DNA from 4 places in the Streptomyces sp. WZ-12 genome. Region 1 is predicted to be linked to each of the others. Evidence: riboswitches for the same ligand, from Rfam matches in the RefSeq annotation. Region 1 holds a riboswitch; each other region holds the start of a gene.

Region 1 (4,784 bases):
ATCGACAGTGACACCAGGACGCCGACGACCGCCGCGGTGAAGGCGTTGGTCTTGGGCCCGTTCACCCATGGTCCGAGGACCTGCTTGTCGTTGCAGAGCAGCAGCAGGAAGACCGTGGCGGAGGGCAGGAGCACGCCGGCGAGGGTCTGCACGCCCTGGGTGAGCAGGCCGAGCGGGGAGCCGGGGATCAGCACGATGGTGGCGGCCGCGGCGACCAGGCCGGCGTAGACGGCGTAGAAGCCCTTGGCTCCCTTGATGCCCCGGTGCAGGGAGTGCTTCATCCCGAACACGTCGCCGATCGCGTAGGCGGTGGACAGGGAGACGGCGAAGGCGCCGATGATCGCCGCGTCCAGCAGGGCGATGGCGAAGAGGACGCCTGCCACCTTTCCGGCCTTGGCCTCGATGCCGGTGATCAGGCCCGCGGTGTCGGTGAAGTTGCCGAAGCCCTTGGTGCCGGCGAAGGCGGCGGCGACCAGGCCCATCATGGCGGCGGCGCCGATGATCACGATGGCGATGCCGATCCACAGGTCGGCCTTCTCGTACTTCATGAAGCGCGGGGTGATGCGCTTGTCGATGACGTAGGACTGCTGGAAGAACAACTGCCAGGGCGCCACCGTAGTGCCCACGATGCCGATGATCAGCAGCATGACCGTGGCCAACTCGCCGCTGCCGCCGGGGATGACGGGGACGACGAAGCCGTGCGCCATCTGCGACGCCTTGGGGTGGAGCATGAAGTAGAGCGGGACCAGGAGCAGCGACCCGATGCACAGCGCGACGGCGATCCGCTCGAAGCGACGGAAGGAACCGGTGAACGCGGACGCGATGATGATCGCGGCGGCCAGGATCACCGAGCCGGTCTTGGGCAGGCCCAGGTAGTCGGCGGCCATGGTGATGCCGATGAACTCCGTGACCAGCGTCAGCGCGTTGAGCAGGAACAGGTCGATGACGGAGAACGCGCCCCAGAACTTGCCGAACCGCTCCAGGATCAGGCGCGCGTGCCCGACCCCGGTGACGGCGCCGAGTCGGAGCACCATCTCCTGGTTGACGTACAGGACGGGAACGAGCAGCAGCAGGGTCCACAGCAGGCTGGTGCCGTAGTTCTGGCCGGCCTGGCCGTAGGTGGCGAAGGCGCCGGCATCGTTGTCGCCGACCATCACGATCAGGCCGGGGCCGACGATCGCGAGCAGCGTCTTGAATTTGGCGGAGAGCCCCAGGCGCGGGGCGGTGTCGTCGACCCTGATGGTGCCAAGCGCACCGCGGATGTCTCCGATGTGGGCGTCGTCGAGCACCGCGCTGGACTGCGGCGGAGTCGATGGCGTGGCGGTGGTGGTCAGGTTGGTCATGAAAGCCTCCCGTCCCCCAACGGGGGAGGTTTGGGGCACGCAGCGGCGATCCCCCTGCGAACGCGCAGCACAGCGCCCCGGCACGGCCGGTGGCCGCACGGGTGCGTGGGGGGAGGGTGCTCTCGCGCAGGAGGTTGTTACTGCGTACCGGAGGTCGAAGAAGACATCGGAGATGACATACGCATATGGGGCCGACTGTGGCCCGGACTACTGCAATGGCCGTCCATGGTGTCTCTCGCCTCCTTCCGGCCGGGGCGCACGCGGGCGCCAAACGGACACGGCAAAGAGCGGACCAGTCCACGATGACTGGCTCACCCCAACTCGTCAGAGCTTTGGCACTCCACGGCGTAATCCCCGTACAGGGGAAGCCACTTGGGGTCACCCCTTAGGTCGGGGAGACCTGTCCTGAACCTGGGCGTCTCTCGACGTCGTGGGGTCAGTGGCCTGTGTCCGCGAAGACGCCTCACCGAACGAGGTGCCTCGATTCCTTCTCTTCGAACGGCTGAAATCCTACCCTCGTACTTGCGTGGGTACGCAAGTCTTTGACTCAACCTTGACCGGTGCCCGCACGGCGGGGCGGCCCCCACGGTGCCGTGCCTGGGAATTGCGGTGGGACGGGCGCGCGTGCATGGGCCGCCTGGCCGGCAGTGCGCGGCTCAACTCCTCCCATCAGAAGCCGGTCGCCGCACGACAGCCGGTGCCTATCGGGCTCGATCGAGGTCCAAGGGCGAACTCGGCCGCCCAGCGCGCCCATTCGACCCGGCGGCCACGCTCCGCCCAGCTGCCCGCGCAGCTCACCCGCACACCCCTTCCGCCAGTCAACGCGTCAACTCCCCTCCCCGCGAGGCGCGTTCAAAGACTCACCGTCCGCCTTCACGGGAGGCGGCGTAGATAGGGGTCGGTCGACCGGCGCGGCAGGAGGCGGACGCGTGCGTCGACGACGGTGCAGCCGTCGGGGCGGGCGATCACCGGGTTGCACTCGACCTCGGCCAGTTCGGGGAGGTCGCCGGCCATCTGGGAGAGGCGGACCAACAGGTCCTTGAGGGGGGCCGGATCGGCCGGTGGGGCGCCGCGGTGGCCGAAGAGGAGCGGAGCGCAGCGGGGCGTGGTGAGCAGGTCATGGACGTCGGTGTCGGCGAGCGGGGCGAGGCGGGCGGCGTGGTCGGCGAGCAGTTCGCTGGTGGTGCCGCCGGGGCCGAAGACGACCAGGGCGCCGAAGACCTCGTCCTGGACGACGCCGGCGAGGAGTTCGGCGCCGCGTTCCGCCATCGGTTGGACCAGTGCGCCGGTCATCGCCGTGCCGAGGCGGGCGGCCAGATCACGGAAGGCGGTCCGCACGGCGTGCCGGCCGCGCAGGTCGAGGAACCCGCCGCCCCGCTCGGCCTCGTGGACGAGGTCGGGTCCCTGGGCCTTGAGGGCCACCGTGCCGGAGCGGCTGGCCAGTCGGGCGGCGGCGTCGACGGCCGCCTCCTCGGTGGTGACGTATGCCTGGGGAAGGCGGGGGATGCCGTAGCAGTCCAGGAGGCGGGCGGTCCGGCGGGCGTCCAGCCAGCCGCCGGTCGGGGCCTCGGCGAGGAATGCGGCGACCAGTGCGCGGGCCCCGGTGGCGTCGGCGCCGACCGGTTCCACGGGGCGCCCCGGCGGTCGGGCCAACCACTGGGCGCGCGCCACGGCATGGCGTAGCGCGCGGGCCGCCGACTGTGCGTCGCCGTACGAGGGGACGGCCCGCCCGTCGTCCGCGTGCAGCAGTCGGACGCGTTCGGGCTGGTCGGGCCGGACGGCGAGGATCGGGCAGCGGCCGCCAGCGGGCATGAGGGCGGAGGGGGTGAGTGCGGTGTTCGGGTCGGTGCCCACCCCAGTGGTCAGGGCCGTGGGGACCAGCGCGACCAGGATGGCGTCGACCGCTCCGGAGGCGGCGAGGCGGTCCAGGCATCGGCGCAGCACCTCCGCGGTGACGGCCGGCGTGGCGTCGATCGGGTTTGCGGCGGTGGCGCCTTCCGGGAGCGCGTCGAGCAGTTCCTCCGTGAGGGCCAACGCCAGTTCCGGCACGGCGAGTTCGGCGTCGGTGCAGGCGTCGGCGGCCAGTACGCCGATCCCGGCCTCGTTGGAGAGCACGGCGATGCGCGGGCCGTTGGGCAGGGGTTGGGAGTGCAACAGGGCCGCGGTGTCGAGGAGTTCGCCGAGGGTGTCGGTGGCGGTGATGCCGGCCTGTCGGAACAGGGCGCGCCGGGTCATGGTCGGGACGGCCGCGGCCGCGGTGTGCGAGGCGGCGGCCCGGCGTCCGGCCGCCGAACGTCCCGTGTCGACGGTGAGCACCGGCATCCGCCGGGTGACCCGCCGCGCGGTACGGGAGAAGGCGCGGGGGTTGCCGAACGACTCCAGGTGCAGCAGGGCCAGTTCGGTCCGGCCGTCGCACTCCCACCACTGGAGGAGGTCGTTGCCGCTGACGTCCCGCTTGTCGCCGAGCGAGACGAAGCTGGAGACGCCGATGCCCAGGCGGGAGAGTCCGCCCAGGAGGGCGATGCCGACGCCGCCCGACTGGACGGCGACGCCGGCCGTGCCGGGCAGCGGTCGGTCCGCGGCGAAGGTCGCGTCCAGGCTGACGTCCGGTTCGGTGTTGGCGATGCCCAGGCAGTCGGGCCCCGCCATCCGCATGCCCCACCGGCGGCAGACCGCCGTCAACTCCGCGGTGCGGACGGCGTCGAGGCCGGCGGTCACCACCGCCAGGGCCCTCACCCCGGCCCGACCGCACTCTTCGGCGGCCCGGGGGACGGCGGCGGCCGGCACCGCCAGGACGGCGAGGTCCGGCGGGTGCGGAAGGTCGCCGACGGACGCGTACGCCGGGAGGTGCAGGACGGCGTGGGCGTGCGGGTTGACCGGGTGGAGGAGTCCGCGGAAGTGGCCCTCGCGCAGGTTGTGCAGGATGGCCCGTCCTACGGAACCGGGCTTGGTGCCGGCTCCGATGACGGCGACCGAACGGGGCCGAAGCAGCGGGCGCAGACTCGCGGTGCCGGCGGTGCGGCCCCGCAGGTCCACGGCGGAGCGGTACCTCTCGTCCGGTTCGAGGCGGATGACGCCGTGCACGGTGGTGTCCTCGTACCGCCGGGTGACGTGCAGGCCGAGGTCGGCGAGGATGCGGTGGATGGGGTGGTTGTCGGCGAGCACGTCGGCGGTGAAGGCGGTGACGCCGTTCTCCCTGGCGGTGTGCACGAGGTGTTCCAGCAGCAGGGTGCCCACGCCCCGGCGGTGGAAGTCGTCGGCGACGGCCAGCGAGATCTCGGCGGTGGTCGAGGTGCACGTGCTAGGGGTGGTCCGGGCCGTCTCCACGGTGGCCGGAACGCTCCCCCCAGCGGTCCGGGCGGTCTCCGCCGGGATCGGCGCATCGCCGGTTTCGTACTCGGCGACGCCGACCAACCGGTCGCCGTGCAGGGCGACGAGGGT
Region 2 (4,784 bases), 510 kb from region 1:
CATCACCTGTGTCGTCAACGCCGTGGCGATGCCCGCCGCGTCGCAGGCCAGGACCATCGCCGCAGCACGCACATCGGCGGCGCTCCCCGGGTGCGGAAGGTGTGGTTCCGCCGTCCCGTCGGAGTCTTCCAGTCCGTACCGGGCGGCCAGCTCCGTCGCCCGGCGTTCGACGGTGCCGACCAGGGCCTCGTCGGTCGCCCGCACCACCAGCCGGGACAGCCTGCCGTCCCAATAGGCAAGGAGGACATCGGGATGCTCCAGCAAGGCGGCGGCCACCTTCTCCGCAGCCTCCTCCAGGGGCGCAGTATCGGCGGCCCCGGGGTGCGGACGCAGGGGCAGTTGCAGACGGCTGCCGGCCCGCCAGCAACCGTCCGCAGGGGCAAGCGCGTTGCGGGCTACCCGGGCCATGCGCACGGCCGTCGCCGACGCCTCGGCCGCGGCGCTCGCCGCGGTGCGCACGCCGGTGGAGGAGAGTTCGGCAGCGCCTCGCCGGAGCGCGTCGGCCGGGGAAGCGAGATGCGTGACGACCCGGGCCGGAACGGCGAGCGCCACACCGAGGCCGGCCGCAGGCAGGCCGGTCAGTAATCGCAGAACCACTGTCCTACTTTCGCGAGAGAGCCACACCGGTCGGGACCGCGGTGCGGGGAGAAAGAGCCATGCCCGGGACGGCCGGGCGGCCGACGGATTGGTGGCGGGCGGGTCAGCCGGCCGCCTGCCTCGACGGCGTTTCGGCGTCGATCGGCACCGCGCCGTCGCGCCGGCCGTGCGCCTGCGGCGATCGCGACTTCCGCGCGCCCTTCGCCCGCTTGTCGGCAGTGGCAGGGGCCGTTGCCGACCGCTGCTGTGCACCGGTCGGCACGGCGTCTGCCCCGTCGCTCTTACCGGGGTTCTGCTGAGTCAGCCACACGACCGCGGCGCCTGCGGCCGCCACCGGCCACTCGACCAAGCCCACCGCACCCAGGATGCCGACACCGGCATACACCGCGACCCGACGCGTCGCGGGAGACACCGAACCGACCACCTCCAAGGCCCCGTCCAAGGCCCCTTTCGCCAGGGAGGCACCGGGGACGTGGTTCACCACCGCCTGTACCGCCCCCATGGGGCCCGAGCGCTCCACCGGGCGCGACGAGGACGGGGGAGGTAAATGGGCGCTCTCGCTCACAAGATCTCCTGTTTCCGGTACGAACACGTCACCAACTCGCCGTGTTCCCTTGGCGTTTACCTACGTCGCCTACGGTCTCCGTAAACGTGCCTTGACGCTGTCCGTGCTTGACAGTGTCCGTGCGCGTTCGTGATTCTCGACATGTGCAGCACCTCGTTAGGTGAGGCGTCTGCGCGGACACAGGCCGCTGACCCCGAACGTCGAGAGACGCCCCGGGTCAGGACAGCTCGCCCCGGATTAAGGGGTGCGCCCAAGCGGCTGCCCGGCCAACGTCGGCCGGGAATACGCCGCGCAGTGCTGAAGCTGTGACGAGAGAGGTGCCTACCCGCGTCGCGGAGGCTCCTCGGCCCATGTCCGGCACCCACGGGTGCCCAGGCCGCGAGGAGGTGAGGGGCTTGAGTCCCTGGCATAGTCCGGACCCCGTTTTTCCCAGGCCGACCCGCCCGTCACCGCCCGGCCGCCGCTGACGCCGCTCACCCCCCTCCACACGCCGCCCCTGCCCGCGAGGCGCTGAGGCACGGCGCGTGGTTGCTTCCTGCCGGTGTGCGCGGCCGGGCCCGTTCCCCCTCGGAGCCTGCTGTGCGCATTCACCTGACATGGCCCAACCTGGCCGCTACCGGCCTCACCCTCGCCGTACCCGACATCACCCCCGACGCGCTACGCCCCCTGCTGCGGCGGGCGTTGGCCCATGCCGGGCCCGTCGTGTCCAGTGCCGCCGACGCGGCGGGTGCGGGCCCCCTCGCCCGTCTGATGCTCCCGCTCGCCGTCTGCGTGGTGCAGCAGGCGCTCGCAGGCCCCGCGCACACTCCGGAACGCGCCCCCGGTGGCGGCTCACCCCAGGGGGCACAGTCTTAACCCCCGCACCTTCGCCAACCCCACTCCCCCGATCTCGTGCACCCTCCAGCAGCTCCTGGCGTTGTTCAGGCGAACCATGCGCCCGCGTAAGGGCGTTGACGCGGGGACAGTGCCGCGCCAACACCGATGCTCCGACGATCGGTCGCCCGGAGTCCCCACGGCAGACCGCATGGCGCGATGTCGGCCCAACTTCCCGCTGAGGCCGGCGCGTAGAAACACTAAAGATGCGCCGCCGTATACCCCGACGGCGTCAACTTAACCAATTCTTCTCGCCGTTCCGACGCACGTAGCGACTGCCGGAGTCGCGGCCGCATGCGCCTTCACATCAAATCGCGGCCCCACAGCGGCGATTCATCGAACACGCAACGCAAAGGCCGGAGCCCACCCACATCACAACAGAGCAAAAAGTAAGACAACCCTCCGATGACTTTCAGAGAATGGCGCGGAGCGCCGCCTTGCGCCCCATGTCGCACACACCGTGCCGGGCCGCACACGCCGTGTCGAAGCGTCCCCAACGGCGCTCCCGCAAGCGAGGTTTGAGGAGTAATTTGTGCCGGCTGAACACGCCGATCATGCCGATACCGAAGCCGCGAGCCGAAACTCGCTGAAAGTTGAAGAAATAACCGTCACCAACCCTGATGTGACGAGAAGGGCGATTGGCGCAGCGGCGATCGGAAACGTCACCGAGTGGTTCGACTTCGGTGTCTTCGCCAACCTGACCCCCGTGCTCACCGCGGTCTTCTTCACCGGCGCGGGTCAGACCATCGGCACGATCGGCACCCTCGGCCTGTTCGCCGTCGCCTTCCTGGTGCGCCCGATCGGCGGCATGTTCTTCGGCCCGCTCGGCGACCGCATCGGCCGCACCAAGGTCCTCTCCATCACCGTCATCATGATGGCCATCGGCACCTTCGCCATCGCCTTCATCCCCGGTTACGAGACCATGGGACCGGCCGCTCCCCTGCTGATGTTGCTCGCGCGGCTGATCCAGGGATTCTCCACCGGTGGTGAGTACGGCGGGGCGATGACCTTCATCGCCGAATACGCCCCCGACAAGAAGCGCGGATTCCTGGGCAGTTGGCTGGAGTTCGGCACCCTGACCGGCTATCTGTTCGGTGGAGTGGCCGGCCTGGTCATCCAACTGCCCGGCGTGATGTCCCACGAGGCCCTGCTCTCCTGGGGTTGGCGCATACCGTTCCTCATCTCCGGCCCCATCGGCGTCATCGGTCTCTACCTCCGCCTGAAATTGGAGGACACTCCGGCCTTCCAGGCGGTGGTCGCGGAGACCAAGGGCCGCGAGGGCAACCAGACCCTGAAGGAGATCCGCAGGATCTTCACCAACTACTGGCGGCCGATGCTGGTCTGTATGGGCCTGGTGCTGGTCTTCAACGTGGTCAACTACATGCTCACCACGTACATGTTGGAGTACATCGCCAAGTTCGCCCCCTCGGTGAGCGCCACCTGGGCACAGATCCTGGAGATCTCCGTCCTGGCCTTGGGCATGGTGCTCATCACCTTCGTCGGCCGGCTCTCCGACCGCATCGGCCGCAAGCCGGTGATGTACTTCGGCTGCGGCATGCTGATCCTGCTCGGCGTGCCCTCGGTGCTCCTGATCCAACAGAACACGCTGACCTCCGTCTTGCTCGGTCTGGCCCTGATGTCGTTGATGCTGCTCTGCTTCAACAGCACCGTCCCCTCCGCGCTGCCCGCACTGTTCCCGACCGAGATCCGGTACGGCGGCCTGTCGATCGGCTTCAACCTCTCGGTCTCGCTGTTCGGTGGCACCACCGCCGTCATCAACGCCCTCCTGGTGGAGGCCACCGGAGACGTCAACGTGCCCGGCTACTACCTGATGGCCGCCGGCGCGATAGGCGCCGTCGCCTGCTACTTCGCGGCGGAGTCCGCCCGCCGTCCCCTGCCCGGCTCCGCCCCCGCGGTGGAATCCGTGGAGGAGGCCCGCGAGTTGGCCCGCACGGGACTCCCCGCACGCTGAACCAGCGCTCCCTCCCGGCCCGGGGCCACGCCACAGCCGCCGTCTGACGCTTCGGCGGTGGGCTCCGGGCCCTTCCATGCCAACCAGCAACGAGCGGCTTCGCCCGGCATCCGTAGCACGCCCGACGGCGTTACACCCGAAGCCGCCCGACGTCATCCGTCCGCGGCCGAACGACGCCGTGGCCGCCCTGACACCCCCGTCCTTCACCACAAGCCCTCGCGTGACTCGGCCGCGCTGGTCGTCGTTAGCACCGGTGATGTCTGAGCGACTGCCCGCCGAAGGTCCCCCCGTTGCGGTCATCGGCGCCGGCCCCAGCGGCCTGGCCACCGCTGCCATGCTCGCCCGCCTCCGCGTACCGGTAGTCGTCCTGGAACGCGGCGACCACGCCGGCACGAGTTGGGCCGATCGCTACGACCATCTACGGCTGCACACCACACGGGGCTCGTCGGGACTTCCCGGACTCAAGTTGCCCAAACAAGGCGGCACTTGGACGGGCCGGGACGAGTATGTGCGGTACCTGGAGCGGTACCGCGCCCTGCACCGCCTTGACGTGCGAACCGGGACCGCCGTCCACCGCATCGAGCGCTCTTCGTTCCCCGGCACACGGTGGCGCGTCCACACCTCCTCCGGCCCCCTCCCGGTCCGGGCCGTGGTCGTGGCGACCGGACGCAGTCACACGCCCCACCTCCCCAACTGGCCCGGCCGCGACGGGTTCACCGGCACGTTCCTGCACTCCGCCGAGTACCGCAACCCCGCCCCCTACCGCGGGCGATCCGT
Region 3 (4,784 bases), 7.3 Mb from region 1:
GCCCGCCACTGGCGCTCGACACCGATGAGCGCTCCGCAGGCCACGCCGGTGGCGAGCCGGATCACGAAGTCGACGAGGGACAGGGAGTGCATGGCAGCGCCTCCTTTGGGGCTGGTGGGGTGTGGCGGGCAGGGGTGACGGCGGCCGAACGGTCAGTGGCCGAGGGCCACTTCGACGACCTTGATGATGACCAGGACCATCGCGACCAGCAGATAGGTCCGCAGGGCGGTCAGGCCGACCTTGTGGCCGGTCGAGAGGACCGGCTTGGGCAGGGTCTCCAGCGGCGGCATCCGCCAGTCGTCGCGGCCGGTGCGGTCCACCGGCCGGCCGCCGCGCGCCCAGCCCTTGCGGCGGCGCCGCAGCTCCGCGTACCCCAGCGCCAGCACCCCGGCCGCGCCGCAGCCGGCCATGATGCCGAGGATGGCGGAGGCGCCGATGTCCGGGAAGAGCACGGCGGCGGTGAGGATGACCGAGAGGGTGACCAGGACGCCGACGACGGCGGCCGTGAAGGCGTTGGTGCGGCGGCCGTTGACCCACGGGCCGAGCACCGTGCGGTCGTTGCACAGCAGGAGCAGGAAGACCGACGCGGACGGCAGCAGCACCCCGGCCAGCGTCTGCACGCCCTCGGTGAGCAGGCCGAGCGGGGAGCCGGGGATCAGCACGATCGCGGCGGCCGCGGCGACCAGCCCGGCGTAGACGGCGTAGAAGCCCTTGGCGCCGCCGATGCCGCGGTGCAGGGAGTGCTTGATGCCGAAGACATCGCCGATGGCGTAGGCGGTGGACAGGGAGACGGCGAAGGCGCCGATGATCGAGGCGTCGAGCAGGGCGATGGCGAAGAGGACCCCGGCCAGTTTGCCGGCGTGCGCGGCCAGGCCGTGCGCGATGCCGGCGGTGTCGGTGAACGCGCCGACGCCGTGGGTGCCGGCGAAGGCGGCGGCCGTGCACCCCATCAGGGCGGCGCCGCCGATCACCACGATGGCGATGCCGATCCACAGGTCGGCCTTCTCGTACGACATGAAGCGCGGCGTGATGCGCTTGTCGATGACGTAGGACTGCTGGAAGAAGAGCTGCCAGGGGGCGACGGTGGTGCCGACGATGCCGATGATCAGCAGCATCACGGTGGACAACTGGCCGGCGCCGCCGGGGAGATGGGGGACGACGAAGTCGTGGGCCATCTGACCGGTGGACGGGTGGACCATGAAGTAGAGCGGGACGAGCAGCAGCGAGGCCGCGCACAGTCCGATGGCGATCCGCTCGAACCGCCGGAACGATCCGGTGAAGGCGGAGGCGATGATCACGGCGGCGGCCAGCACCACCGCGCCGACCTTCGGCAGGCCCAGGTAGCCGGCGGCCAGCGTGATGCCGATGAACTCCGTGACCAGGGTGAGGGCGTTGAGCAGGAAGAGGTCGATGACCGAGAACGCGCCCCAGAACTTCCCGAACCGCTCCAGGATGAGCCGGGCGTGCCCGACCCCGGTGACGGCGCCGAGCCGGAGCACCATCTCCTGGTTGACGTAGAGCACCGGCACCAACAGGAGCAGGGTCCACAGCAGATGCGTGCCGTAGTTCTGGCCGGCCTGGCCGTAGGTGGCGAAGGCGCCGGCGTCGTTGTCGCCGACCATCACGATCAGGCCCGGGCCGACGATCGCCAACAGGGTCTTGAGCTTGGCGGACAGGCCCCGGCGCGGGGCGGTGTCGTCGTGCCGGATGGTGCCGAGCGCGCCGCGGATGTCGCCGATGTGCGCGTCGTCGAGGACGGCGGTGGGCGGCGCCGTCGGGGGCGCGGCGGGGGCCGTGGGGCGGATGGTGGTCTCGGTCATGGCTACCTCCCAAGTGCCCCTTGAAGGGGCGGAGTTGGGGGCACGCTGCAGCCATCCTCCCTGCGCGGGCGCGCAGCACGACCTCCCGTGCCGGCGGCGGGCCGTACGGGGCGTGATGCGGCGGGATGCCGCGCAGGGAAGGTGGTTACCGCGTGCCGGAAGAATGCGAGGGCAGGCGGAGCAGGGGCCGTTGATGGCCCGGACTACTGCATTCCATGTCTCTCGCCTCCTTCCGGTCGGGGCGCCTGGGTGCGCCGTCGTCGATCCGGTAAGGAGCGGACCAGTCGCCGTCGACTGGTTCACCCCCACTCGTCAGAGCTTTGGCACGTCACGGCGTAGCCCCGTGCGGGGCAGCCACCTGGGGTCACCCCTTGGGCCGGGGAGACCTGTCCTGATCCGGAGCGTCTCTCGACGGGTGGGATCAGTGGCCTGTGTCCGTGACGACGCCTCACCGAACGAGGTGACCGCTGTCAAAACCTCTAGGAGCTTAGACCTGCCGGCGGAGGTACTTGCGCGGAAGTGCAAGTTTTTGACCGACTCTTAACCAAGCGGCCACCTTTGGATCCCGCCGCCCCGGCCGAGCCGCTGGACACCGCCCGGCTCCCGGGTGAGCATGATCCGCATGTCCGAGCACCCCCGGCCCGACGAGGCGGGCGACCGCGGCACCCCGGCCGAGCGACTGGACCTCATCGAGGCGCTGTTGGCGCCGGCGGTGGCGGGGTGGGACGAGGCCGGGCGGCGGCTGCGGCCGGCCTGGCGACGGGTCACCCGCGGCGAACCCCGCTGGCCGTCGACGCTGGCGGTGCTGGTGGCGGTGGTGCTCCAGTGGCGGCTGCCGGCGCGGCTGGCGATCCATCCGGGGTGGCTGCTGCCGGGGCTGGAGACGGTGCTGCTGCTCGTCCTGGTGGCGGCCGACCCGGTCCGCATCGAGCGGGCCTCCCGGCTCTACCGGTGGGCGGGGCTGGCGTTGATCGCGTTGATCAGCGCGGCGAACGGCTGGTCCGCGGTGCACCTGGTGATCGGCCTGGTGCGCGGCACGGAGGGCGAGGACGCCGCGGCGCTGCTGGCCACCGGCGGCGCCATCTGGGTCACCAACGTCCTCGCCTTCGCGCTCTGGTACTGGGAGTGGGACCGCGGCGGACCGGTCGCCCGGGTCCATGCGGTGCGCCGCTACCCCGACTTCCTCTTCCCGCAGATGGCGACGCCGGCGCTGGCCCCGGAGCACTGGGAGCCGCAGTTCGCCGACTACCTGTACCTGTCCTTCACCAACGCCACCGCGTTCAGCCCGACCGACGTGATGCCGCTGACCCGTTGGGCGAAGCTGCTGATGCTGTTGCAGTCGGCGGTCTCGCTGCTGACCGTCGTGCTCGTGGTGGCCCGCGCGGTGAACATCCTCAAGTGACGTGCCGTCAGGCGTCGTTGGCGGCGAAAAGGCTGCGGCCCGGTGTGTGAAGGTCGCGTTGCGAGGGTATGGCGACGTCATGACGGGGTGATGAGACCGCCGTGAGAAGACGATGAACATGTGCGTGAAGATGCAAATACTTGGCGAAGCCTTGACCGCGCGGGCCGTGACCAATCGATGATGCGTCTCTGACCTGCGGTTTTGTCTCACGGCGTTGAAGATCCCGAAAACAATCTCCGCCCGGAGTCAATTCTTTCCCACGTCATGGTTGGGCTCCGCGGTCGGTTTGCCCGTGCGGCCTGCCCAAGTGGCCCGCCGGGGCTTTCACAACGTGTTCGAATACTGGATTGGGGTGCGCGACCGGCGAACCCGTGCCTGGTCAGCGGCATCTGTAGGGGCGAATGTCCGAGGGTCTCCACCCACCGGCACCGAACAAAGGCATATCGATGTCGTCGCCCCTTCTCGAATCGTCCTTCGAGCCGTCAGAGCCCGCGGCTCCGCGGGCGGTATACCGCACCGCCGGCACCCCCGCCCCGCGGACTCTGCTCGACGTGCTCGACGCCACCGCCGCCGCACACCCCCAGGCGCTCGCCCTGGACACCGGCGCCGAGGCGATCACCTACCACGACCTGTGTAGCGAGATCGAACGACGCGCGCGACAGCTCCGGCAGCAAGGGATCGGCCCCGGTGACCGGGTCGGCGTGCGCGTGCCGTCCGGAACCGCCGAGCTGTACCTCTCGATCCTCGCCGTCCTGCGCAGCGGCGCCGCATACGTACCGGTCGACGCCGATGACCCCGACGAGCGGGCCGCCACCGTCTTCCGGGAGGCCGCCGTCTGCGCCGTCCTCGGCCCGGACGCCCCGCCGCTCGGACTGGCCCGGCCCACCGGGGCGCAGCGGCCCCCGGCCCCCGAGGACGACGCCTGGATCATCTTCACTTCGGGTTCGACCGGCGCGCCCAAGGGCGTTGCCGTCAGCCACCGTTCGGCCGCCGCGTTCGTCGACGCCGAGGCCGGCCTCTTCTGCCAGGACCGGCCGCTGGGCCCCGGCGACCGGGTGCTGGCCGGGCTGTCCGTCGCCTTCGACGCCTCCTGCGAGGAGATGTGGCTGGCCTGGCGGAACGGTGCCTGCCTGGTCCCCGCCCCCCGCTCGCTGGTCCGGGCCGGCCACGAGCTCGGCCCGTGGCTGGTCGAGCGCGGCATCACCGTGGTCTCCACCGTCCCCACCCTCGCCGCGCTCTGGCCGGACGAGTCGATGCACCGGGTCCGCCTGCTGATCGTGGGCGGCGAGTCCTGCCCCGCCGGGCTCGTCGACCGCTTCGCCGGCCCCGGCCGCGAGATGTGGAACACCTACGGCCCCACCGAGGCCACCGTCGTCGCCTGCGCCGCCCGCCTCCAGCCGGGCCAACCGGTCCGCATCGGCCTGCCGTTGGAAGGCTGGCAGCTCGCCGTCGTCGACCGCGAGGGCCGGCCGGTGTCCTACGGCGAGGAGGGCGAGCTGATCATCGGCGGCGTCGGCAACGCCCGCTACCTCGACCCCGTCAAGGACGCCGAACGGTACGTC
Region 4 (4,784 bases), 360 kb from region 1:
CACGTTGAACATACCGTCAGCTCACCTGACGACATTTCCGTAGAAGTCGGTTGTCCAGGTACTCGCCCTGAAAGGGGTTTTCGATGGCAGTGCGTAGGAAAAAGCTGATGGGAGCGGTGGGGTTGGCGTTGTGCGCTTACGCGCTCAGCGTCGGCCTCGACCAGGGGCTGGTGGCCCCGGCATCCGCGGGACAGGATTCGAGCGAACTCGTTCGACCAGCAGGCCGCGACAAAGTCCCCCTGGTCTCGGGCCTGTTGGGCCACCTGCCCCTCCCGGGACCGGCGCGGAGCCGGCAGGAGGGAGCGTACTGGACCGCGCAGCGTATGGGCGAAGCGCTCCCCGTCGACGTGGCACGCGTCGTTCGGCTGGGTTCGGACCTGTCGGAAGCCCTCGAACAACTCAGCCTCGCTGGTGTGCTTCCCCGGACGGCCGAGCACTTCGAGGGGATGCCCATGGTGGGAACGTTCTTCTACGACGGCAGCCCGGTGAGCGGTAAGGCCACGTACTGCACAGGCAGTGTGGTGCACAGCGGCGGGCACAGTCTTGTCCTGACGGCCGGGCACTGCGCCCTCGGCCTCACCCACGCCAGGCACGCGATCTTCGTGCCCGACTACCATTTCGGATACTCCGCCGCCGCCCAACCCCACGGGTTCTACCCGGCGACCCGCCTGTTCGTGGACCCGCGCTACCGGGCCAACACCAAGCAAGCGGTATCAGACCTGGATCTGGCCTTTGTCCAGGTCGACGCGAACGACAGGGGCAAGAGGCTCGAAGACGTCACCGGGGCCCTGACGTTCGCCCAGACCCCGCGGTACAACAACCACGTCACGGTGATCGGCTATCCCTACTCCGCCGCGGTCAACCCCGCCCACAAGGCCGTCCATTGCGACGTCGCCACCAAGCGGCTGCTGGGCTTTCGGCAGATGCAAATGGAGTGCAACGGCTTCTACGGGGGCGTCTCCGGAGGCCCGTGGATCAGTGACTACAACCCTTCCACCGAGACCGGCAGGGTCATCGGCAGCGTTGGCGGCTACAACGGCGGCGGGAACGATGCCAACGCCGACAACGTCACCTACTCACCCCTGTACGGCAAGGACGCCCAAGACCTCTACAACGACGCCAACGCAGGCCGCGCCGTTCTGCGCCCACACTCCTACGATCCGGCCACTGCCAGCACAGGATGAAGACCACCCGCGCCAGAGGACGCACTCTGTTCTCATGTCCGGTGCGGTTGTGGGTACTTGGCGCAGGATAGACAGGTGTCGGGCTCGCCCTTCGCCGAGTAGTGGTGGCTGACCAGGGGCTTCAACTGAGGTCGGCGGCCTTCGAAGCACCAGCGTCCGCGACCTACTCCAGCGCCCAACAGGCGTCCTCGGCATGAAACCGGTCAGAAGTACTCGATGGCAGCAAGGGCTCTGACGACCGACCGCAGTATGCGTGAGCAGCGGGAGCCGACCTCCTCGACCGGCTCCCGTACTGCCAACACGCATGTCTCCCAGACCACAAGCGAGTTGATCGCCGAGGGTGACTGGCCGGCAGCGCCCACGCGTGTGGGATCGCCGACTGGCCGGCCGGGTTGCTGTAGCCCGCGATCCGCAGGCCGTCGCCGCAGTCGGAGGTGGTGTCGACGTCGAGCCAGAAGCCCCTGCCGCAGTACAGCAGTACGCGGTGGCGGGGACGCAGGCTTTTCACCGCTGGGGCGCTCCGACCTACTGGCGCAAGGGGCTTACCGCTGGCAGGAGTTGGGGGTGCCATCGAGCCAAGGTTGGGGCAACACTTGCGCCCAGGTGCAATCATGGCACTACGCTCAGGCATCAGCAGGCACCTCACTGGCGAGGCTCCTGCACGAACATTGACCGCTGGACGGCCCTCGCTTCGCAACAGTCCGGCCCGCCTCGCCCTTCGTTCCTTCACGGCTCATCAACTGGCGTCATTTCCCTCGCCGTTGACTGACTCTTCCAGGATGCGCCCATGCACCTTCTACCCCGTCCAGGCTTCCGGCGCCTCAAGGACCCCGCACGCCCCCTGACGGTGCATTGCGCCCTCCAGGCCGTGTGCGACGGGCACGCGATGAACAAGACGCTCACCCTGTTCTCGCACATGTTCACAGGCACCGACGTGCGAGTGGACAGTCGGTGCACCGTCAGGCCGGACGGCAGAGTCAGCGTGCTCGCGCAAGTCGCCCTCACCCCGGACGCCTCCGCCACCGCCGCGCTGGAACGGCTCGTCGTCCACCTGACCCGCGAGCCCGGTGTACGCAACGTGCGCTGGCACCTGCACACCAAGAACACCCCCTCGGCCCCTCCCCGGCCACCCGGTCCGGACGACGAGAAACCCTCCCAGGGAACGGCCTGAGCGGGGACAACCCGAGCGAGCGCCGCTGCGCGGACTTCGTAGCAGCCCCTCGGCCTTTGCTGATCGGCCACCCGGGCCACGCACGCCACTTTCGACGTCGGAGCAGGCTTCCGTGCAGGCGGCTCGCGCGGGGTCAGACCGTCCGCAGGCATGGGACTTTTCCTCAACTGCGTTGATTTCTTGGGGGGTTGTTGAAGCGGTGTTCATTTGCGCGGTGACGCAAGTGGGGTAGCGTTCCGGTGGCTGGAAACGGGCACCTCGTTCGGTGAGGCGTCTGCACGGATACAGGCCACTGACCCGACGACGTCGAGAGACGCCCAGGATCAGGACAGGTCTCCTCGGCTTAAGGGGTGACCCCAAGTGGCTTCCCGCCCGTCCGGGTGGGGATACGCCGTGCAGTGTCGAAGCTCTTACGTGGAGGGTGTCTGTCCGGCGCAGGCAGGAAGGCTTCCCTGTCGTGAGCGTAACGACGCATCCAATATTGGAGGTGGTCAGGATGGTTCCTGATGGACATACGCGGCCTCACATGCAGCCTGGCCTCGTGAAGGTAGACGCCTGAGTCATTCCCTCGCGCTGTGACCGCGCGTGAGGCGTGCCGCGCATTCCACGGTCAACGGGATGCCGCGCGGCGGCTCGCTTTCGTTCCAGCGGCGCCGCCAGACGTCCGCCCGTTGGCTCTTCATCGCTCTTCAACGGCTCGCCATGGAGCCGTTTTTCGCCACGCCCGTACGCGGGTGCTCCCGCCTGTGGGCGTACGGTTCAGGGAGGCAGATACATGGCTTTTGGCATCACTCGGCAGACTCCCGATCAAGATCCCCGTCAGGAAGGGAGCCGTGCCCTTGTTGGCACGGCGGTGCAGGATCCCGCGCATGTCGGGGACATCGTCGGTGCGTTGGGAACCATCCGCCAAGGGGACAGCGGTCGGCGGCGGTCGTGGGGGCAGCGCATCCGCGCGCTACTGGTGATCATGGGGCCCGGACTGATCGTGATGGTCGGGGACAACGACGCCGGCGGCGTGTCGACGTACGCTCAGGCAGGCCAGAACTACGGCATGAAGCTGCTGTGGACCCTGGCTTTGCTGATCCCGGTGCTCTACGTCAACCAGGAGATGGTGGTCCGTCTCGGAGCGGTCTCCGGTGTCGGGCACGCCCGGCTGATCTTCGAACGGTTCGGCACGTTCTGGGGTGCCTTCAGCGTCGGTGATCTGTTCCTGGTCAACGCGCTGACGATCGTGACCGAGTTCACCGGCGTCTCCCAGGCACTGAGCTACTTCGGGATACCCGCGTACGTGGCCGTCCCGATGGCTGCCGTGCTGCTGTTCGCCGTGGTGGCCGGGGGGTCCTTCCGGCGCTGGGAGCGGTTCTTGTTCCTGCTGATCGCGGTGAACGTGGTGATGTTCCCCATGGCGCTGCTGGCTCATCCGAAGGTCGGCACGGCCGCTCAGGGTTTGATCCCGCAGTTCCCCGGCGGGCTCGACTCCACGCTGCTGCTCGTGATCGTCGCCATCGTCGGTACCACCGTCGCCCCGTGGCAGCTGTTCTTCCAGCAGTCGAACGTGGTGGACAAGCGGATCACGCCGCGTTGGATCCGTTACGAGCGCGCGGACCTGTGGATCGGCATCGCTGTCGTCATGGCCGGCGGTGCGGCGATCATGGCGACCGCGGCCTTCGTCTTCCACGGCACGGACCTGTTCGGTCAGTTCAGCGACGCCGGTGGTGTGGCGAACGGGCTGCGGGAACACGGAAGTTCGGCCCTGGGGGCGCTGTTCGCGATCCTCCTGCTGGACACCGCCCTCATCGGCGCCAACGCCGTGGGACTGGCCACCGCCTACACCTTCGGGGACACCTTCAAAAAGCGGCACTCGCTGCACTGGAAGATGTCCGAGGCTCCCTTGTTCTACGTCGGTTACGCCCTCCTGATCGGCATCTCCGCCACGGTCACACTCGCGGCGAACGACCAGGTCCAGGGCCTGATCACCCAGGGCGTCCAGGCACTGGCGGGGGTCCTGCTCCCTTCGGCAACCGTCTTCCTCGTCCTGTTGTGCAACGACCGGCCGGTGCTGGGCCCGTGGGTGAACACCGCCAAGCAGAACATCGTCGCGGGCCTGATCGTCTGGACGCTGGTGCTGCTCTCACTGGCACTGACCGCGGCCACCTTCTTTCCGAACCTGACCACAACGCAATGGGAGGTCGGTCTCGCTGCCGGCGCGGCCGTCGGCGCTGTCGGCGGGACCTTCGTTGCCCTGCGGTCGCGGCATGCGGCGAACGTCGCCGCCGCGCGCGTGGCCGCTTGGCTACACGCCATGGACCAGGATGATCCAGCCGTACCCGAACCCCTGAGCAAGGCAGACCGCAAGGCGTTGCTGGAGGCCGACCGCAAGGCGTGGCGCACCCCCGCACTCTCCGCCCTGGAGAAGCCGAAGTTCTCCC

Evidence for each region. Region 1 has a riboswitch for magnesium ahead of PV796_RS39380 (NRAMP family divalent metal transporter). Riboswitches for the same ligand answer to the same signal wherever they lie in the genome.
Region 2: another riboswitch for magnesium. It lies ahead of PV796_RS37085 (hypothetical protein); the one in region 1 lies ahead of PV796_RS39380 (NRAMP family divalent metal transporter).
Region 3: another riboswitch for magnesium. It lies ahead of PV796_RS07025 (NRAMP family divalent metal transporter); the one in region 1 lies ahead of PV796_RS39380 (NRAMP family divalent metal transporter).
Region 4: another riboswitch for magnesium. It lies ahead of PV796_RS37705 (NRAMP family divalent metal transporter); the one in region 1 lies ahead of PV796_RS39380 (NRAMP family divalent metal transporter).

Annotation. Positions count from the first base shown of each region.
Region 1 covers NZ_CP118574.1:8,961,067-8,965,850, reverse strand. The annotation lists gene PV796_RS39380 (NRAMP family divalent metal transporter) at 1-1,343, opposite strand, end outside; M-box (ykoK) riboswitch at 1,652-1,825, opposite strand; gene PV796_RS39375 (bifunctional acetate--CoA ligase family protein/GNAT family N-acetyltransferase) at 2,217-4,784, opposite strand, start outside.
Region 2 covers NZ_CP118574.1:8,451,276-8,456,059, reverse strand. The annotation lists gene PV796_RS37095 (cation-translocating P-type ATPase) at 1-597, opposite strand, end outside; gene PV796_RS37090 (hypothetical protein) at 701-1,162, opposite strand; M-box (ykoK) riboswitch at 1,308-1,486, shown strand; gene PV796_RS37085 (hypothetical protein) at 1,742-2,017, shown strand; gene PV796_RS37080 (MFS transporter) at 2,658-4,007, shown strand; gene PV796_RS37075 (flavin-containing monooxygenase) at 4,264-4,784, shown strand, end outside.
Region 3 covers NZ_CP118574.1:1,642,732-1,647,515, reverse strand. The annotation lists gene PV796_RS07030 (MgtC/SapB family protein) at 1-92, opposite strand, end outside; gene PV796_RS07025 (NRAMP family divalent metal transporter) at 153-1,820, opposite strand; M-box (ykoK) riboswitch at 2,117-2,287, opposite strand; gene PV796_RS07020 (hypothetical protein) at 2,443-3,222, shown strand; gene pls (epsilon-poly-L-lysine synthase Pls) at 3,669-4,784, shown strand, end outside.
Region 4 covers NZ_CP118574.1:8,605,292-8,610,075, reverse strand. The annotation lists gene PV796_RS37720 (trypsin-like serine peptidase) at 84-1,184, shown strand; gene PV796_RS37710 (hypothetical protein) at 1,972-2,355, shown strand; M-box (ykoK) riboswitch at 2,606-2,783, shown strand; gene PV796_RS37705 (NRAMP family divalent metal transporter) at 3,248-4,784, shown strand, end outside.